DNA from 2 places in the Thermoanaerobacterium sp. PSU-2 genome. Region 2 is predicted to be linked to the other one. Evidence: a T-box and tRNA genes for the amino acid it is inferred to sense, from the RefSeq annotation. Region 2 holds a T-box; the other holds one or more tRNA genes.

Region 1 (8,171 bases), on a different contig from region 2:
GTATAGATGTTGGAGGAACATTTACAGATGCAGTTGCAATAAATAATGATACTTACGAAATCATAGGGACTGTAAAACTCCCAACGACCCATGCAGCTAAGGAAGGTGTTGCAAAAGGTATAATAGAGGTATTAAAAAAATTAATGAATGATAATAATATTAAACCGGAAGATGTGCTTTTTATTGCTCATGGAACAACACAAGCCACAAATGCACTACTTGAAGGAGATGTTGTTCCTGTTGGAATAGTTACTATTGGCAAAGGTCTAGAGGGAATAAAATCAAAAAGTGATACGAATATTGGTGATATAGAACTTGCGCCAGGTAAATTTTTGAGGACATTTAATAAATATATTGAGATAAATGATGATTTTGATAGAAGTATAGAAAATTCCATATTAGAGTTGAAGCATGAGAATGTTGGAGCAATTGTAGCAGCAGAGGCATTTTCGGTGGACAATCCTGAACGTGAAAATAAGGTAATGGAAATATCAGAAAACCAAGGGTTACCAGCTACAGCAACACATGAAATTACAAAGCTATATGGATTAAAAATTAGAACCAGAACGGCAGCAATAAATGGATCTATCTTGCCTAAAATGATTGACACTGCCAATATGACTGAAGAAAGTGTCAAGAAATCTGGAATAAAAGCTCCTTTGATGATTATGCGCTGTGATGGTGGCGTTATGGATGTGGCTGAAGTGAGAAAAAGGCCTATATTGACAATGCTGTCTGGTCCAGCAGCAGGTGTTGCTGGTGCTTTGATGTATGAAAAAATTTCCGATGGCATATTTCTTGAAGTAGGAGGGACATCTACAGATATATCAGTTATTAGGAATGGAAAGGTAATGGTGAATTATGCAGAGATAGGTGGTCATAAGACATATCTTAATTCACTTGATGTAAGGACTGTCGGAATAGCTGGTGGAAGCATGGTAAGATTAGGAGAAAAAGGTATAGAGGATGTAGGACCAAGAAGTGCACATATAGCTGGTCTTCCGTATTCAGTGTATGCCGATCCTGATGAAATAATAGAACCGGAAATAGTCTATATTAAACCTAAAGAGAGTGATCCAGATAATTATGTAGCCATTAAAAGTAAAAATGGAAAAATGTTTGCAGTTACAGTTTCATGTGCGGCAAATATATTAGGATATGTAAATCAAAATGATTATGCATATGGAAATAGTAAATCGGCCAGAAAAGCATTCGAGCCAATTGCACATAAACTTGGAATTACAGTAGAAGAAGTTGCAAATGAAATTTTAAAAAAAGCATGCAAGAAAGATTTGGAGGTAGTTGAAAAACTTATTGAAGATTATAAACTCGATAAGAGTACAACAGTTCTGGTTGGTGGTGGTGGAGGAAGTGCAACAATTGTACTATATCTTGCTGAAATGATGAATATGAAATACAGGATTGCCAAAAATGCGCAAGTAATATCAACAATAGGTGTGGCACTTGCAATGGTAAGAGAAGTAATTGAAAGGACAGTTCAAAATCCAACTGAAAATGACATAATATCTATAAGAAGTGAAGCAAAAGAAGCAGTTATAAAAGCCGGTGCCTTAGAAAACACCGTAGAAGTATTTATCGAAGTAGATTCACAAAGAAATATATTAAGAGCGATAGCAACGGGTGCTACAGAACTAAGATCAAAGGACATGATGAAGAAAGAACTAAATGAAAAGGAAATAATCAAAATAGCCGCAGATTCAATGAATATTAATGAGAAAGACACAAAGATAATGTTAAAAGTAGGAGAAATGTATGTAATAATGGGTTTAAAAAAGCAAAAAAGCTTATTTGGTCTTATTACAAAAACAATTGAATTTATAAGAGTGGTAGATTCAGAAGGAGTAATAAAACTTAGCAAAAATAATGGTAAAATATTCAGAACAACTATTTCACAATTTGATGAAAATTTAAACAAGGTTCTTGATGAAAATATATTTTACGGTGATGGAGGAGCAGAAATACCAGACTGTTTTATAGTATTATCAAATAGATTAGTTGATCTATCAGGAATGGTAGATAAAAATCAGATAATGTCATTGGCAAAAATTGAGTTAAACGGTCACAGAGAAGATGAAGAAATAGCAATTATTATTTGTAAAAGGTGAAAAAATGATACCATCCATATTTTTAAATAAAGAGGAATTAATAAATCAAGAACTTAAAAATAATTTATATTATGACAGAATAAAAAACATTGATTTGTCTGACATAACTAATATTGCATGGAATCGAGGTGCTAGTGAAGCTAAAAAGTACAAGAATCAAGATATAAATGCATTATTAAAAAAAGAAGGAATAAATTTCGAAATTAACAATGTACACTACACACCCGGCTATATGATATTTAGCCAGATTATTGTCAATGAAAAGAAGATAACTATATATATGAAAAATATAGAAAAAGAATTTATTCCGTCAATTCCAGAAAAGTATTCTTTTTGGAAAGCAGGAGACAGACTTATCAATTTATTTCTATGCCATGAATATTACCATTATCTTGAGTATTATTATATAGGGCTTACGTCTAACATTGAGAAAGTCAATCTTAAATTCGGATTTATTAATGTAAAGAAACAGTTAAATTCATTGAATGAAATTGCGGCACATGCTTTTGTAAAAGAGTTTTACGATATATGGTAGGTGAATATTATGAGAAAATATGATGTTGTTGTGATAGGCGGAGGAGTGTCTGGAACGATTGCTGCAATTGCTACTGCAAGGAATGGTATTAAAACATTATTAATTGAGCAGTATGGTTTTCTTGGTGGGGCTCTGACAAATATGGGAGTTGGACCAATGATGACATTCCACGCCGGCACAAAACAGGTTATTAATGGCATACCACAGGAAGTTGTAGACAATCTCATAAAGTATGGTGGAAGTCCAGGACATGTACTTGATACAACTGGATTTGTAAGTACTGTGACACCATTTAATGCAGAAATAATGAAATATGTACTTCAAAAGATGGTTATTGAAAGTGGTGCTGAAATTTTATATCATAGCTTTTTAACAAATGTTGAGTTAGACGGAGCTTATATAAAAGCAATTCATATTGCAAATAAATCTGGTATTGAAAAGGTGGAAGCCAATGTATTTATTGATGCAACAGGAGATGCGGATCTTGCAGTAAAGTGCGGAATAGATTATATACTTGGTAGACCAGGGGACAATTTAACGCAACCTATGACTATGAATGTAAGAATAGGTAATGTGAATATTGCAGATGTTAAAAAATACATGGAAGAAAATCCAAAAGAATTTACAATGGTAGATATAGAAAAGATAAAAACATCTAAAAGACTTATGGTGAACGGATTTTATTCAATATTAAGAGAAGCTCGTATTAATGGGGAAATAAACTTTGAAAGAGATATGGTTTTATTTTTTGAAACTGATATACCAGGTGAGGTTATAGTTAATATGACAAGGGTACAAAAGCTAAATGGTGCAGATATAAACGATCTTACAAAGGGTGAGATGTATGGACGAGAGCAGGCTTTTGAAGTTTATAATTTCATGAAAAAGCATATACCTGGATTTCAAAAAGCATATCTTATTTCGACTGGACCACAAATTGGAGTTAGAGAAACGAGAAAAATTATTGGTGAATATGTACTAACAGCAGAAGATCTAATAACTAGCAAACATTTTGATGATTGTATAGCAATTGGTGGATATCCCATTGATATACATTCACCGGATGGTGACAAAACGACATATATGAGTTTGGAAAAAGATAATACGTATGAAATACCATTTAGAAGTCTTTACAGTAAAAAGGTAAATAATCTTTTAGTATCAGGTAGATGCATATCATCAACACATGAGGCAAATGCAGCAATAAGAGTTTCTCCAATTGCTATGGCAACTGGTCAAGCTGCTGGAACTGCAGCGTATGTGGCTGTTAAAAATGGGAAGAAAGTGTGTGATGTTGATATTAAAGAACTTAGGTTAGTTCTTTTAAAACAGAAAGCGTATATATGAGAATATGATTTAGTTAACTACTATTTTTACGAAGATTTTTTAGAATGAAAAGAAAAAAAGCATATCCTAAAAATAGCTAAAATTGGCTTCTAAGATATACACAAGTTTATAATTATTTGAAAGGAGTGAGTAATAAAATGCTTAATAAAAACAAAATTATATTGGAACTAGATGATGTATATTATAATATGGACGATCTACTTGATGCATTAATTAAACATTATAAAAGCAAAGGGATAAAGTGTAAAAAATTATATGATGATAAATTACATAATCCTGTATTATTAGTGGACCTAAAAAAATATGTAGTCAATGTAAAAAATATAGGACCTAATTTAGTACAATATACATTACCTCCAGGAACGGTGTGGCCAACATTTATTTCGTTACAGCAAATAATACTAAAAGAGATATGATTTTAGAGTATTGATAATTGTACATTTGACGCTAAGAAAAATAAAAATTATATATGAATGGTGTTAATAGGTGTTGGTGGTGAAAGTTGTATTTTTTTGCAATATAGAGATTCGATCATATGATAAAAAATGCCTTGTAGGATGTTATGATATTACTTGGAGATAATGACATAAAATATACTGATGTTGTAGGAACAGACTATTATGATTTGTATTCGCTTCTACCATTGATGGATCAAAATAGAAGGAAAGAAGAAGGAGAAAAATATCTGGAAAGATGTGTTGAGGCTATAAAAGACATTCCATTAGACATAAACAAAAAGAAAGACATAACGTTTAAGGCAGAGATATTATCAGGTATAGTTTATAAAAGAGAAGTTATCGAGAAAGTTTTTTCGGAGGTGATAAGGATGTTTAGGATTGAAGAGTCTGAAACGTACAAAATGATAATAGAAAAAGGCATAGAAAAAGGAATTGAAAAAGGCGAAAAAGAAAGAAGCATAAAAATAGCAAAGAAGTTGTTAAAAGAAGGTATGGACATCGACAGAATAGCAGAAATTACAGAATTATCAAAAGATGAGATAAAAAAATTGATGAATTAGGATAAATTGGTTTTCGAAAATTTCATGGTATCGATAAAGAATCGATACCTTTTTTTGTATTATGTCCTAATGCTTTGCTGAATACTTTTGCATTTTTGCTATGTTACACTATTGTGATGTCTTTTATCTATAGCTAATTTTATAAAATTATTATATAATGTGATTTACAACTAAAATACTTTTTGAAAGGAGGTTTTCAATGAAAGCAGCGGCATATTGCAGATTTAGTTCAGATAATCAAAGAGAAGAAAGTATCGATGCTCAATTAAGAGCAATTAAAGAATATGCAGAAAAAAATAATATTGAAATTGTAAAGATCTATGCTGATGAAGCTAAATCAGCAACAACCGACGATAGACCACAATTTCTTCAAATGATTAAAGACAGTGAAATAGGTATATTTGAAGCGGTGATAGTACATAAGTTGGACCGTTTTGCCAAGCGGTATATGCGGTTCTAAAATGGTTGGATGCTTAAGCCGTGGAAAATATGTTATATATAGGTGTAATAAAAAAGATAGAACAAAGCAATGTACAAATAAAGATATAAACAAAGACAGATTAGAAGTTTTTATTGTAGAAGAATTAAATAAGAAGATATTTGATCCAGAAGTAGCACCAATATTAGCAAAACTTTTAAACGAAGAAAATCAAAAGCTTAATAAAGAAAAACTTGAAAAAATAACAGCATTAAAGAAGAATTATAATAAAATAGAGTCACAAATAAAAAACATTGTTGATGCTATTGCCGAAGGCATGTACCAACCAATCATGAAAGAAAAAATGAGAGAGCTTGAAGAAAAGAAAAACGAAATTCTCTATAGTCTTTCCGAAATAGAAAGGAAGAAAGAAACAAGTTTTATTACTCCTGAAATAATCATGAAAATATTCAATGCAGATAGAGAGGTAATTAATTCTTTAAGCGATCCAAAAAAATAAAGGAAGTGCTGAAAAAATATATAAAAAAATCACCGTTTATCCAACTGAAATAAAATGTGAATTCTATTTCGGGATAGGTGATGATTTCCGTTCTTTGGAAGTAGCGGCGAGTGGAGTCGAACCACCGACACTGCGGGTATGAACCGCATGCTCTAGCCAACTGAGCTACGCCGCCATGTTTGGTTGCGGGGGCAGGACTTGAACCTGCGACCTCCGGGTTATGAGCCCGACGAGCTGCCAACTGCTCCACCCCGCGATGTACTATTCAATTGGTGCCGGAGACCGGAATCGAACCGGTACGGGCTTTAAAGGCCCGCAGGATTTTAAGTCCTGTGCGTCTGCCAGTTCCGCCACTCCGGCAATCACATCAACCAGCGACATCATTAATTATATTACATAAAAGACTATTAGTCAATACCTTTATGCCATATTATTCGGTGTAGATTACAATAAAATTTTGACATATTTGATGATGAAAGTGACTAATAGTAATCAATTGTTTTTTTATTTAATTTACAAAGAAGGAATTAGAGGAATTATGCAGAATATATTTATATAAAGTTAAATTTGTCGTTTGCATTGGATAAGGCAAAAAGCACAGGATATCGAGACATTTTAGAAATTACTTTTAAGGTTTATAGGAAGGTGGGATGTTTAAAATTATCAAGAATGATTGATTGATATTGGCCTAATTTACATAAAAAGAAAGTAATTTTACAATTTTACAAAAGATGTGAATAAATGTTTTTAGCTTACCTATGAGGGATCGAAAAATATTAGCTAAATTTGACAAAAGTCGTTAATTCTATATAATTTATTATAGCGCTTTATGAGAAGTTAAAAAATTAACGAATTAAGGAGGACTAAAATTGATAACTGTATCTAAAGATGAAATGCTTGAGTTTTTTAATAAGTTAACAACTTTTTTACCATTACTTTTTGAGGACAGTGTATCTTTTGCCATTGTAGATAGAGAAAAATATTTGGAGATAAAAAATTGTGATGAGCTTCCTATTAATGCAAAAGTAGGTGATGCAATTCCAGAAGGTGGTGCAGCTTTTGAAGCCATTAGAACTGGAAACTACATTATAAAAGATGTACCGAAAGAAGTGTATGGAGTGCCGTTTAAGTCATATGCTATCCCTATAAAAGACTACGATGATACTGTAATTGGGGTTTTACTTATGGGGAAAAGTTTAGAAAAAAGACACAAAGTATTATCACTATCCGAAAATCTTGCATCATCGCTTGAGCAAATATCTTCGGCCATTCAAGAGGTTTCCTCTGGAGTCGAAATTGTGGTTAATTCTAATACTAAGATATTGGAAGAAGTAAATAAAGCTATTGAAAATACAAAGGGCACTGATGATATTTTAAAATTTGTTCAGAATATTTCTAAACAAACTAATTTATTGGGATTGAACGCAGCCATTGAGGCCGCAAGAGCTGGTGAAAAAGGTAAGGGCTTTACTGTAGTTGCTGAAGAGATACGAAAGCTATCTAATAGCAGCAGTGAATCAATAAGTAGAATAGACTCAATATTGGAAAAAATACAGGAATCTATTAAAAGTATTTCTGACAAAATAAATGCATCAAGTTCATTTTTTGAGACACAAGCTACTGCTTTTGAAGAAATTAGTTCATCCATAGAAGAATTAAGCGCCACTTCTCAACTTTTAGAAGAATTAGCAAGGAATTTATAGGATTATGAAAGCAGTGTGGATTTTTTATTTTCGATTTGCTCAAGAAAAAAATCTGAATTTATAGCGCACCTCTGCTTATTTTGCAGGAGTGCTTTTATTTTTATAGAGGCAATAATTTGCTTCTATCAATTGCTGTTATCAAACAAATATCAGAGAAGATAAAAAATATTTTTTAAGCATACTGTTAGACTGAACTCTAAAAGCATGAAAGATGTATTTCATTCTACTTCAAAATTTCTTCTGATAGATCTTCTGGTAAACATAATGATTCGATTATTTTAATGTTATTTGAGATGGTATCGCAAATAGATGTAAAAAGAGAATTTTATTTGGAAAGTTATTGGTTAAGAAGCAGATCATATATTTCACTCATAGCAATTCTTAGTTTTAACAGAAAAATAACCGCCCACTGCAACCAGAGTGTTTATAAATTTAGACACAGTTTTGTTACAAAATTTACATTTTTTTAATATATTTGCAAATGGAATTTTGCTATGGTATAAT
Region 2 (8,171 bases):
AAAATCTCTTTTCCATTATATACAAATTTCGTTATAACTCCTCCCCGCTCTGGCACAACTTCAAAAAAGGAATTATTTTTCAAATCATAAAGCTTGTATGTTTCAAATTTGTCCATATATTTTTCCACTTTATACATTTTCAGCACCTCTTTTATTATTTTGTCTAAAACCTATTATACTATAATACCCATAAACTTTTCTAATTTTTTCAATACATATATTAAATATAAAAGTTAAAAATAATTTTGAAAAAATACTTTTTAGGAGTGTGATAGAGATGGCTGAGGGAAAAGGGCGTTATAAAAATCCTCCAAAGCCGGATGATCGTTCTGATAATGTCGGAAAATTGCAGGATATGATTCACGACACGATAGAAAATTACAGAGAAGCTGAAGATTATTTGAAATTACACGCTGAAGAACTTTCTCCAGAAGAAATCGCAAGAATCAAAGAGAAAAATCGCCATAGACTTGAAAGCATCCATGGCATGAGAGATGAAATCGTAGACGAAGTAGAAGCCGGAAACGGAGTAGACAAAAAAGATTAAAAATAGGCAGTTTCTCACTGCCTATTTTTTAAGTTTACCTTAGTTTTTGTACTTGCATGCAAGTATAAACCCAATTCATCATAATAATCTCTGAATACTACCATCTAAATGTCATATCATATAAATGCATTTGCAATGTCATAATTATAAATTGTCCTAATATTTATTATGTGTTATAATAATTGTAAGATTTTGAAAGGATGGTAATCTGTTTGATGATAGAATATTTTAACAAAATACTTTATCTTTTAAAATTAGCCTGCCGAGAAGTATATGGTGATAATTTAATTAGTCTTGTAATTTTCGGGTCTGTTGCAAGAGGCACGCCAAGCCCTGAATCTGATATAGATATATTAATTGTCGCTGAAAATATTCCCGATGGAAGAATAAAGCGCGTACAACAATTTAATAAAGTTGAATCATTATTAGAAAATTACATCGAAAAGCTTAGAAACTTAAAAATATACACGGAATTATCTCCAATTATTAAAACACCTTCTGAAGTAAAAATAGGCAGCTTGCTTTTTCTTGATATGATAAATGATGCAAAAATATTATATGATAAAAATGATTTCTTCTCAAAGTATTTGACTGAACTTTCTTCTAATCTTAAAAAAATGGGTGCATATAAAGTAGGAAACAACGAAAAATGGCACTGGGTAATAAAACCGGATTACAAAAATGATGAGGTGTTTCATATATGAATAATATTACACTTGCCGAAAGCTACTTGCAAAAAGCTAAAACACGCATTAAGATGATTGAATTTCTTATGAATGAAGAAGATTATTCAGATGTGATTAGAGAAGCGCAAGAAGCTGTAGAACTTGCTTTAAAAGGCATGTTAAGAAAGATTGGAGTTGAACCGCCAAAACAGCATGATGTAGGATACTTATTAATTGAATATAAAGATAAGTTCTCTGATGAAGTAAAAGAAGCAGTAGATAAACTTGCTTCAATATCTAAGTGGCTCAGAAAAGAAAGAGAATTTTCCTTTTATGGCGATATCGATTTTATTCCAACACTTGAATACACAGAAGAAGACGCAAAGAAAGCTATAAACGATTCAAAGTTAGTAGTCAATATAGCAGAAAAAGCTATTTCAAGTCAATAGATAAGAAATTATGATTTATAATAATTTGTTATTTTGTTAACGTATGACAACAATATTGCAAAAGGCAAGAATTACTTTCTTGCCTTTTGTCATTTTACAACTATATTCACAAGACTACCTTTTACAACTACGACTTTAACTATTTCTTTGCCGTCAATGTATTGTTTTATGCTTTCTGCTGAAAGCGCAGCATCTTGAATTTCCTTCTCACTCGCGTCTGGAGAAACTTCGAGACGTCCTCTTACCTTACCGTTGACTTGTATTGCTATCTCAACAACATCTTTTACTAAAGCTTTATCATCGTACTCTGGCCATTTTTGATTAAAAACAGAATATGTGTATCCCAATCTGTCCCACATCTCTTCTGCAAAATGCGGTGCAAACGGCGCCAGAAGTCTTACAAGATCTGCAATAGTTTCCTCGTACAATTTTGTGTTTTTAATTTCCACGTCAGCATCGTATTTATAAAGAGCATTTACAAGCTCCATTATCCTTGCTATGGCAGTATTAAACTGAAACTTTTCAGCATCTTCTGTGACGCTCTTTATGGTATAATTTCTCACATAGTTAAGTTCTTTCTCATCTTTTGAAATCTCATCTTTGCCTTCTTTGCACTTGTCCTCTATGAATTTGTCTACAAGCCTTTCAATTCTCTGTATGAAGCGGGACATAGCTTTAATGCCGTCATCATTCCACGGGCCACCTTCAGTAAAGGCAAATCCAAACATCAAGTACATCCTAAATACGTCTGAACCGTATTCATTGATGTACTCATCAGGTGATATTGTATTGCCTCTTGATTTGCTCATCTTGTTTCCATCAGGCCCTAAAATTATGCCTTGATGTATGAGAGATTTAAAAGGTTCGTCGAAATCAAGATATCCTAAGTCTCTCAATGCCTTAGTGACAAATCTGGCATATAAAAGGTGCATGCATGCGTGCTCAGCACCGCCTATATATTTGTCAACTGGTAGCATCTTATCAATAAGCTCTTTGTTGAAAGGCTCTTTGTCGTTTTTGTTGTCAGGATACCTTAAGAAGTACCACGATGAATCGACGAATGTATCAAGTGTATCAGGATCTCTTAATGCTTTGCCACCGCATTTAGGGCATGTAGTATTCATAAACTCCTCAGATTTTTTAAGGGGTGATTCCCCATCCGGTGAAAACTCCACATTGTAAGGTAGTAACACCGGCAGATCTTCTTCAGGCACGGGCACCAGTCCGCATTTCTCACAGTGTATTATTGGTATAGGTGCACCCCAATACCTTTGCCTTGATACAAGCCAATCCCTAAGCCTGTAGTTTACCTTAAGTGCTCCTTTGCCTTCTTTCTCAAGCATCTTCACTATTTCTATCCTTGCATCTTCTGATTTACTTCCTGTAAAATCACCGCTGTCTACAAGAATACCGTATTCAACAAATGGCAGTGAGTCGTCTACGCCATCATTTCCCTTGATGACTCTCTTTATTGGCAAGTCGTACTTCTTAGCAAATGCATAATCTCTCTCGTCATGGGCAGGTACTGCCATGACACAGCCTGTCCCATATGTAGCAAGAACGTAATCGGATATCCATATAGGCACTTTCTCACCTGTAATAGGGTGAATAGCGTACGCTCCTGTAAATACGCCTGTCTTCTCTTTTTCCGTTGAAAGCCTCTCTATCTCGCTTTGCTTTCTGGCGTATTCTTTATAATCTTCTACATTTCTTCTATGCTCATCTGTCGTTATGAGATCTACTATCTCATTTTCTGGAGCTAAAACTACGTATGTAACACCGTATAGCGTGTCAGCCCTTGTCGTAAAAACTTTAAACGATATGTCTTTGCCATCGACTTTAAACTCTATCTCAGCACCATCAGATTTTCCTATCCAGTTTCTCTGCATCATCTTCGTCTTCTCAGGCCAATCCAGCTCATCAAGCTTATCTAAAAGTTCTTCTGCATAATCAGTTATTTTCAAAAACCATTGTGTCAAATCTTTTTTAGTAACTTCAGAGCCACATCTTTCACAAGTGCCTTCTACAACTTGCTCATTTGCGAGGACTGTCTTGCAGCTTGGACACCAATTGACAGGAGCTTTTTTCCTATAAGCCAAACCTTTCTTGTACAATTGTAAGAATACCCATTGTGTCCACTTGTAGTAATCAGGCAAACATGTTATAACCTCATAATCCCAATCAAATGTGGCACCCATCTCTCTTAACTGTCTTTCCATTGTCTTTATGTTTTGAAGGGTAGAATCCTGTGGATGTATGCCTGTCTTTATGGCATAGTTTTCTGCCGGCAATCCAAACGCATCAAAACCCATTGGATGAAAAACTTCATAGCCCTGCATCCTTTTCATCCTTGCCCATGAATCAGCAGGCCCGTAGTTATACCAATGCCCTGCATGTAGTTTAGCACCTGACGGATACGAAAACATCTCAAGACAGTACAGCTTTTTATCAATGTTTTCCGGGTTAAACTTGTATAGTTTTGTATCTTCCCACTTCTTTTGCCATTTTTTATCAATATCCCTTGAATAAGCCATCTTCTCACTCCTATTAATATTTTTTTGCATAAAAAAGGCTTCACATCACAAAGAGACGAAAGCTACGCTTCCGTGGTACCACTCTTTTTGACGCAAGCCCACTTGTTTCATATAACGGTACAACCGTGCATACTTTTAATATGCATGCTCAATGGCGAGTTCAGCTAATACAATGCCTTTTCCCACCGTCACAAGGCTCTCTGAAAAAGTTTTAGCCTACTACTCCACATCATTGCATTATCAATATATATTTATCAATATTTTATTACAAATGCTCTTAAAATGCAATATGATAAATCACCATTGGCGACCTGGATCGTCTGCCATAGAATTAACTGTTGCCGCAGGATACAGCACATTTACATGGTCAACAAGATTTGTCGTATCTGATATGGCAAATTCAAGCTTGTAGTCAGAATTCATCGTATATCCTAAAACAGTTTGGCTTGTAGTGCCGCTTATAGTGGCTTTATATGGGGCTTTTCCCAATACATTTTCAATATCGCTTCTTGAAATGGCTTGTAATCTAGGATCAAATGACCTTGTCTCAAAAACCTGCATTCCTTTATTAAATCCAAATACAAGATCTTTCTTGGTAAAAGTCGTATAAGTTCCCTTTGCAGATGAAATATACTCTTGCTTGTCAGGATTTCCGTACACCTTTTCTATATCATCTATAGTAGTTTTACCTGTGACAAAATCGCAGTTTATTACTTTACCTTCTTTAGCAAGGCTTACTATCTGATTTATCAAATCAACGTTGCGATTGTCTACAACAGGATTCTGATCTTGTTTATCACTATTGCCATTATTATTATCATTGCTGCTCTTATTTTCATCTTTTGCATTATTATCAGAAGTTGAATTCTTATTTGTTGCGGTTTTTTGGCTTTGCGATTGTTGGTTTCCTCTTTGTGCTGTATTAGAATTATTGTAAAGCAGGTATCCAGCAAAAATCGATACAGCAACAACAAGTGCTATCAATAAGATGTATTTTTTCATAATCAATCCTCCAATTTTTTATTTATTCCCCCACACAAATGATAACCTTATGCAGTACCTTTCGTCAATGGCTTTAAGGGAGATTTAATACATAATTAATGTTTTTAATACTTTATTGATAATTGCTTAACAACATTACACTATAGTGTTAAAATATAGTTAAATAGATTGATGTTGGAGGTGATATTATGGTAAATGGCACATCACCCAAAAAATTTGACGCAAAATTTATAACAAGAACAGCTATTTTACTGGCATTAATTATAATCGTACAATTCATCAAGATGCCACAGCTTGTAACAGGCTCAATCGTAAATGCGATGCTTATTGTATCGGCTTACTTTGTAAGTGTCTGGTCTGGCATCACAATAGGGCTTTTGACGCCAATCATCGCTTTTTTAGTAGGACTTATGGGATTTCCAATGCTTATACCGTTTATAATGATTGGAAATGCACTGTACGTAGTGCTTTTCTCGGCTATTAAAAACAACATCATAGGCATGATAACAGGTGCAGTTGTAAAGTTTTTATGGCTGGCAGCTTCCGTAAAGTACATCCTCATAATGTTTGGCGTAAAAGTACCGCAAAAAATTGCAGCAGCCTTTACATTCCCGCAGTTAGCTACTGCTATAATCGGTGGAATACTATCCATCTTTTTAATATTCATACTGACAGGTTATTTCAATAAATCAAAGGAGTAGGTACATACCTACTCCTACTCAATTGCTTCAACATTTTTTAAATCGGTCATCTTATTTGAAACCCTTAAGACATATTCTATCAAAAAGCTTTCTTCATATCTTAAAAGCTTTGAATCAACGTTTTCTATAGTATCTGTAAACCAATGATAATTTTTTATAGATCCGTCTTCATCCATAGATAAAAACGCTATAGCGTCGAATCCACTTGCTAAGACAGGCAGTGCATCTGTGGGCAAAAGCAAGTTTTTCCTTCTCTGAACCGTATTTTTTGGATACTCTTTTGCCATAAGATCTGCAACATCTAAAAGCATTTTACCTGCTTTCCTGTATATTAACATACCTTCTCCTTCAAGGTATGTCAACTTTCCTGCCCCAAGATTATCCAGTATTACAAACTGCGTATCACCACTTAACAACTTTCTATATTTTTTCAGGAAATATTTCATTCCCCTTTCGCCAGTCTCCTCACTGCCTGTAAAGAGGAAAATTAGTTGCACGTCGTCCGGAAATTTATCCATGTTATTTGCATAGTGATCTGCAATTGCTAATGCCAAAGATACACCAGAACCATTGTCATTAGCGCCGTTTGTGTACTTTCCACCTAACTGGCATATAAGCAAAAACACAACCATTGCAAATGTTATTAGTATGCCTAACCCCAATAAAACGTTTGATACAAAAGAAATGTTCATCACTTTAAATGCGATACCTAATGGTATCAAAGCAAATCCCACATAGCCAACGTTAAAAATCATTTTTAATCTGCCAACAATTTTGGGACTAAACATCAGGCTGCCTTTTTGAGTATCAATGTGGGCAGATATAATTATCTTCTTTTTGTCGATTTTTTCGAATTTTGTGAATACGTTTTTAGATCTGTGTTTAGGCATTATGCTTGTTTCAAAAGACCTGCCGCTTAGCTCTAAAACCAGCAAAAATACTGCAATAATGGAAATTAAAAGCTCCACGACATTTAAAAATTTATCGTATACAAGCGATGCCGCTCCCATGATGAAAAGAAGGATACCAAACTGAAGAGGCAAAATGTAAAGATTGTCTCGTGTCGTTTTAAATTCCTGTACACCCACATCATAGCCTAAAATTTTAAGCTTTTCTGCGATGTAGTCTGCTGCCCTTCTTTCATTCTTTGTGGCTGAACCACGGTGTTCAAACCTTGAAAGCTCTTTTAAGTAATCCATACTTTTCATAGTATTCGCCCCCTAACTATATATTTCTACAGACTTTTCAATATTCCTTCAATAATTTTTTCCTATGAGTTGATACATTATTCACAATAGGGAAATTACTTGAGCTTCCAAAGCCAGCGAAATAAAAAAACACCTACTATACAGGTGCACGACATGAGTTATGCAAAAAATCACCTTTCCGTTATTATAGAGTTGTTCAAGCTACTATATAACAAAAGGAAAGGTGATTTAATGGCTAATAAACGAGATAAAATGGCATGCACAAAATAGATGTGCCAATACCACATTTATTCACTACTAAGTATAGTGGTTATGATTTAGTGGCCAAGTATAGAGTTTATTATATTTCCAATGCCCTTTTGATTCGTGGTAGAATTTCCTTGTCCACTGCTATTAGCATTACTGCTATTTGTACCGCTACTATTGCTTTGCCCGCCATTGCCGGATGTACTGTTTTGTCCCGTATTTTCAGTATTCGTGTTTCCCGGTTCCGTGCCATTTGTCGGAGCAGTAGTATCGCCACTATTTGTCGATGGATTCCCAGTTTGTGCTCCGTTGTCATTCTGATTATTTCCCGGCAATACATCGCTTCCACTGTCCGACTGTGTAGGTAATACGTATTTGCCATCGGCAGCGTACGCATTCTGCTCTGGCGTCCTTCCTGGCGGATTGATAAACACTTCTTGTTTCACAAGGAAAGGCGGCGTCCATGAAGATGCCAGTTTCCCTGTCAATGTATCTATCTGGGCTGATACGTGAACAGTACAATACTCTGTAGGCTGTGTGCCTGCAGCAAACATCTCAGTATATGTCCTGTCCCCTCTCGGATCTTGTCTACACAAATCAGTCGGCAATTCCCCGGAATCTTTGCAGACCGTCTCATATACTATTCCAGATGGTTTATCTGTAAAATGTGTTGGTGGAAGATTTTGATGTATTTGTGCCATGACAGTCCTCCACATCTGAGCCGGGAAAGTACCGCCTACCTGCGGCACACCGTAATTTTTCACAGAATTATTTGATGATGGATAACCCATCCACACAGTGCCAACGTAGTAAGGCGTG

What was found. The T-box of region 2 lies ahead of leuS (leucine--tRNA ligase). A T-box ahead of a tRNA ligase gene usually reads a tRNA of that ligase, here a tRNA-Leu.
Region 1: it encodes a tRNA-Leu, which carries the amino acid that the T-box ahead of leuS (leucine--tRNA ligase) is inferred to sense. The anticodon was not compared.

The regions. Positions count from the first base shown of each region.
Region 1 covers NZ_MSQD01000007.1:94,272-102,442, reverse strand. Annotated here, with positions in the region: gene BVF91_RS07355 (hydantoinase/oxoprolinase family protein) at 1-2,126, shown strand, start outside; gene BVF91_RS07350 (hypothetical protein) at 2,131-2,661, shown strand; gene BVF91_RS07345 (FAD-dependent oxidoreductase) at 2,671-4,008, shown strand; gene BVF91_RS07340 (hypothetical protein) at 4,146-4,424, shown strand; partial or broken gene BVF91_RS07335 (Rpn/YhgA-type helix-turn-helix domain-containing protein) at 4,589-5,026, shown strand; partial or broken gene BVF91_RS13655 (recombinase family protein) at 5,226-6,106, shown strand; tRNA gene BVF91_RS07325 (tRNA-Met) at 6,066-6,139, opposite strand; tRNA gene BVF91_RS07320 (tRNA-Met) at 6,145-6,220, opposite strand; tRNA gene BVF91_RS07315 (tRNA-Leu) at 6,235-6,324, opposite strand; gene BVF91_RS13570 (methyl-accepting chemotaxis protein) at 6,858-7,667, shown strand.
Region 2 covers NZ_MSQD01000001.1:351,994-360,164, forward strand. Annotated here, with positions in the region: gene BVF91_RS01890 (aldose epimerase family protein) at 1-137, opposite strand, end outside; gene tlp (small acid-soluble spore protein Tlp) at 278-547, shown strand; gene BVF91_RS01900 (nucleotidyltransferase domain-containing protein) at 763-1,251, shown strand; gene BVF91_RS01905 (HEPN domain-containing protein) at 1,248-1,661, shown strand; gene leuS (leucine--tRNA ligase) at 1,751-4,195, opposite strand; T-box leader at 4,244-4,437, opposite strand; gene BVF91_RS01915 (YjgB family protein) at 4,493-5,197, opposite strand; gene BVF91_RS01920 (ECF transporter S component) at 5,386-5,898, shown strand; gene BVF91_RS01925 (M28 family metallopeptidase) at 5,913-7,106, opposite strand; gene BVF91_RS01930 (transglycosylase domain-containing protein) at 7,424-8,171, opposite strand, start outside.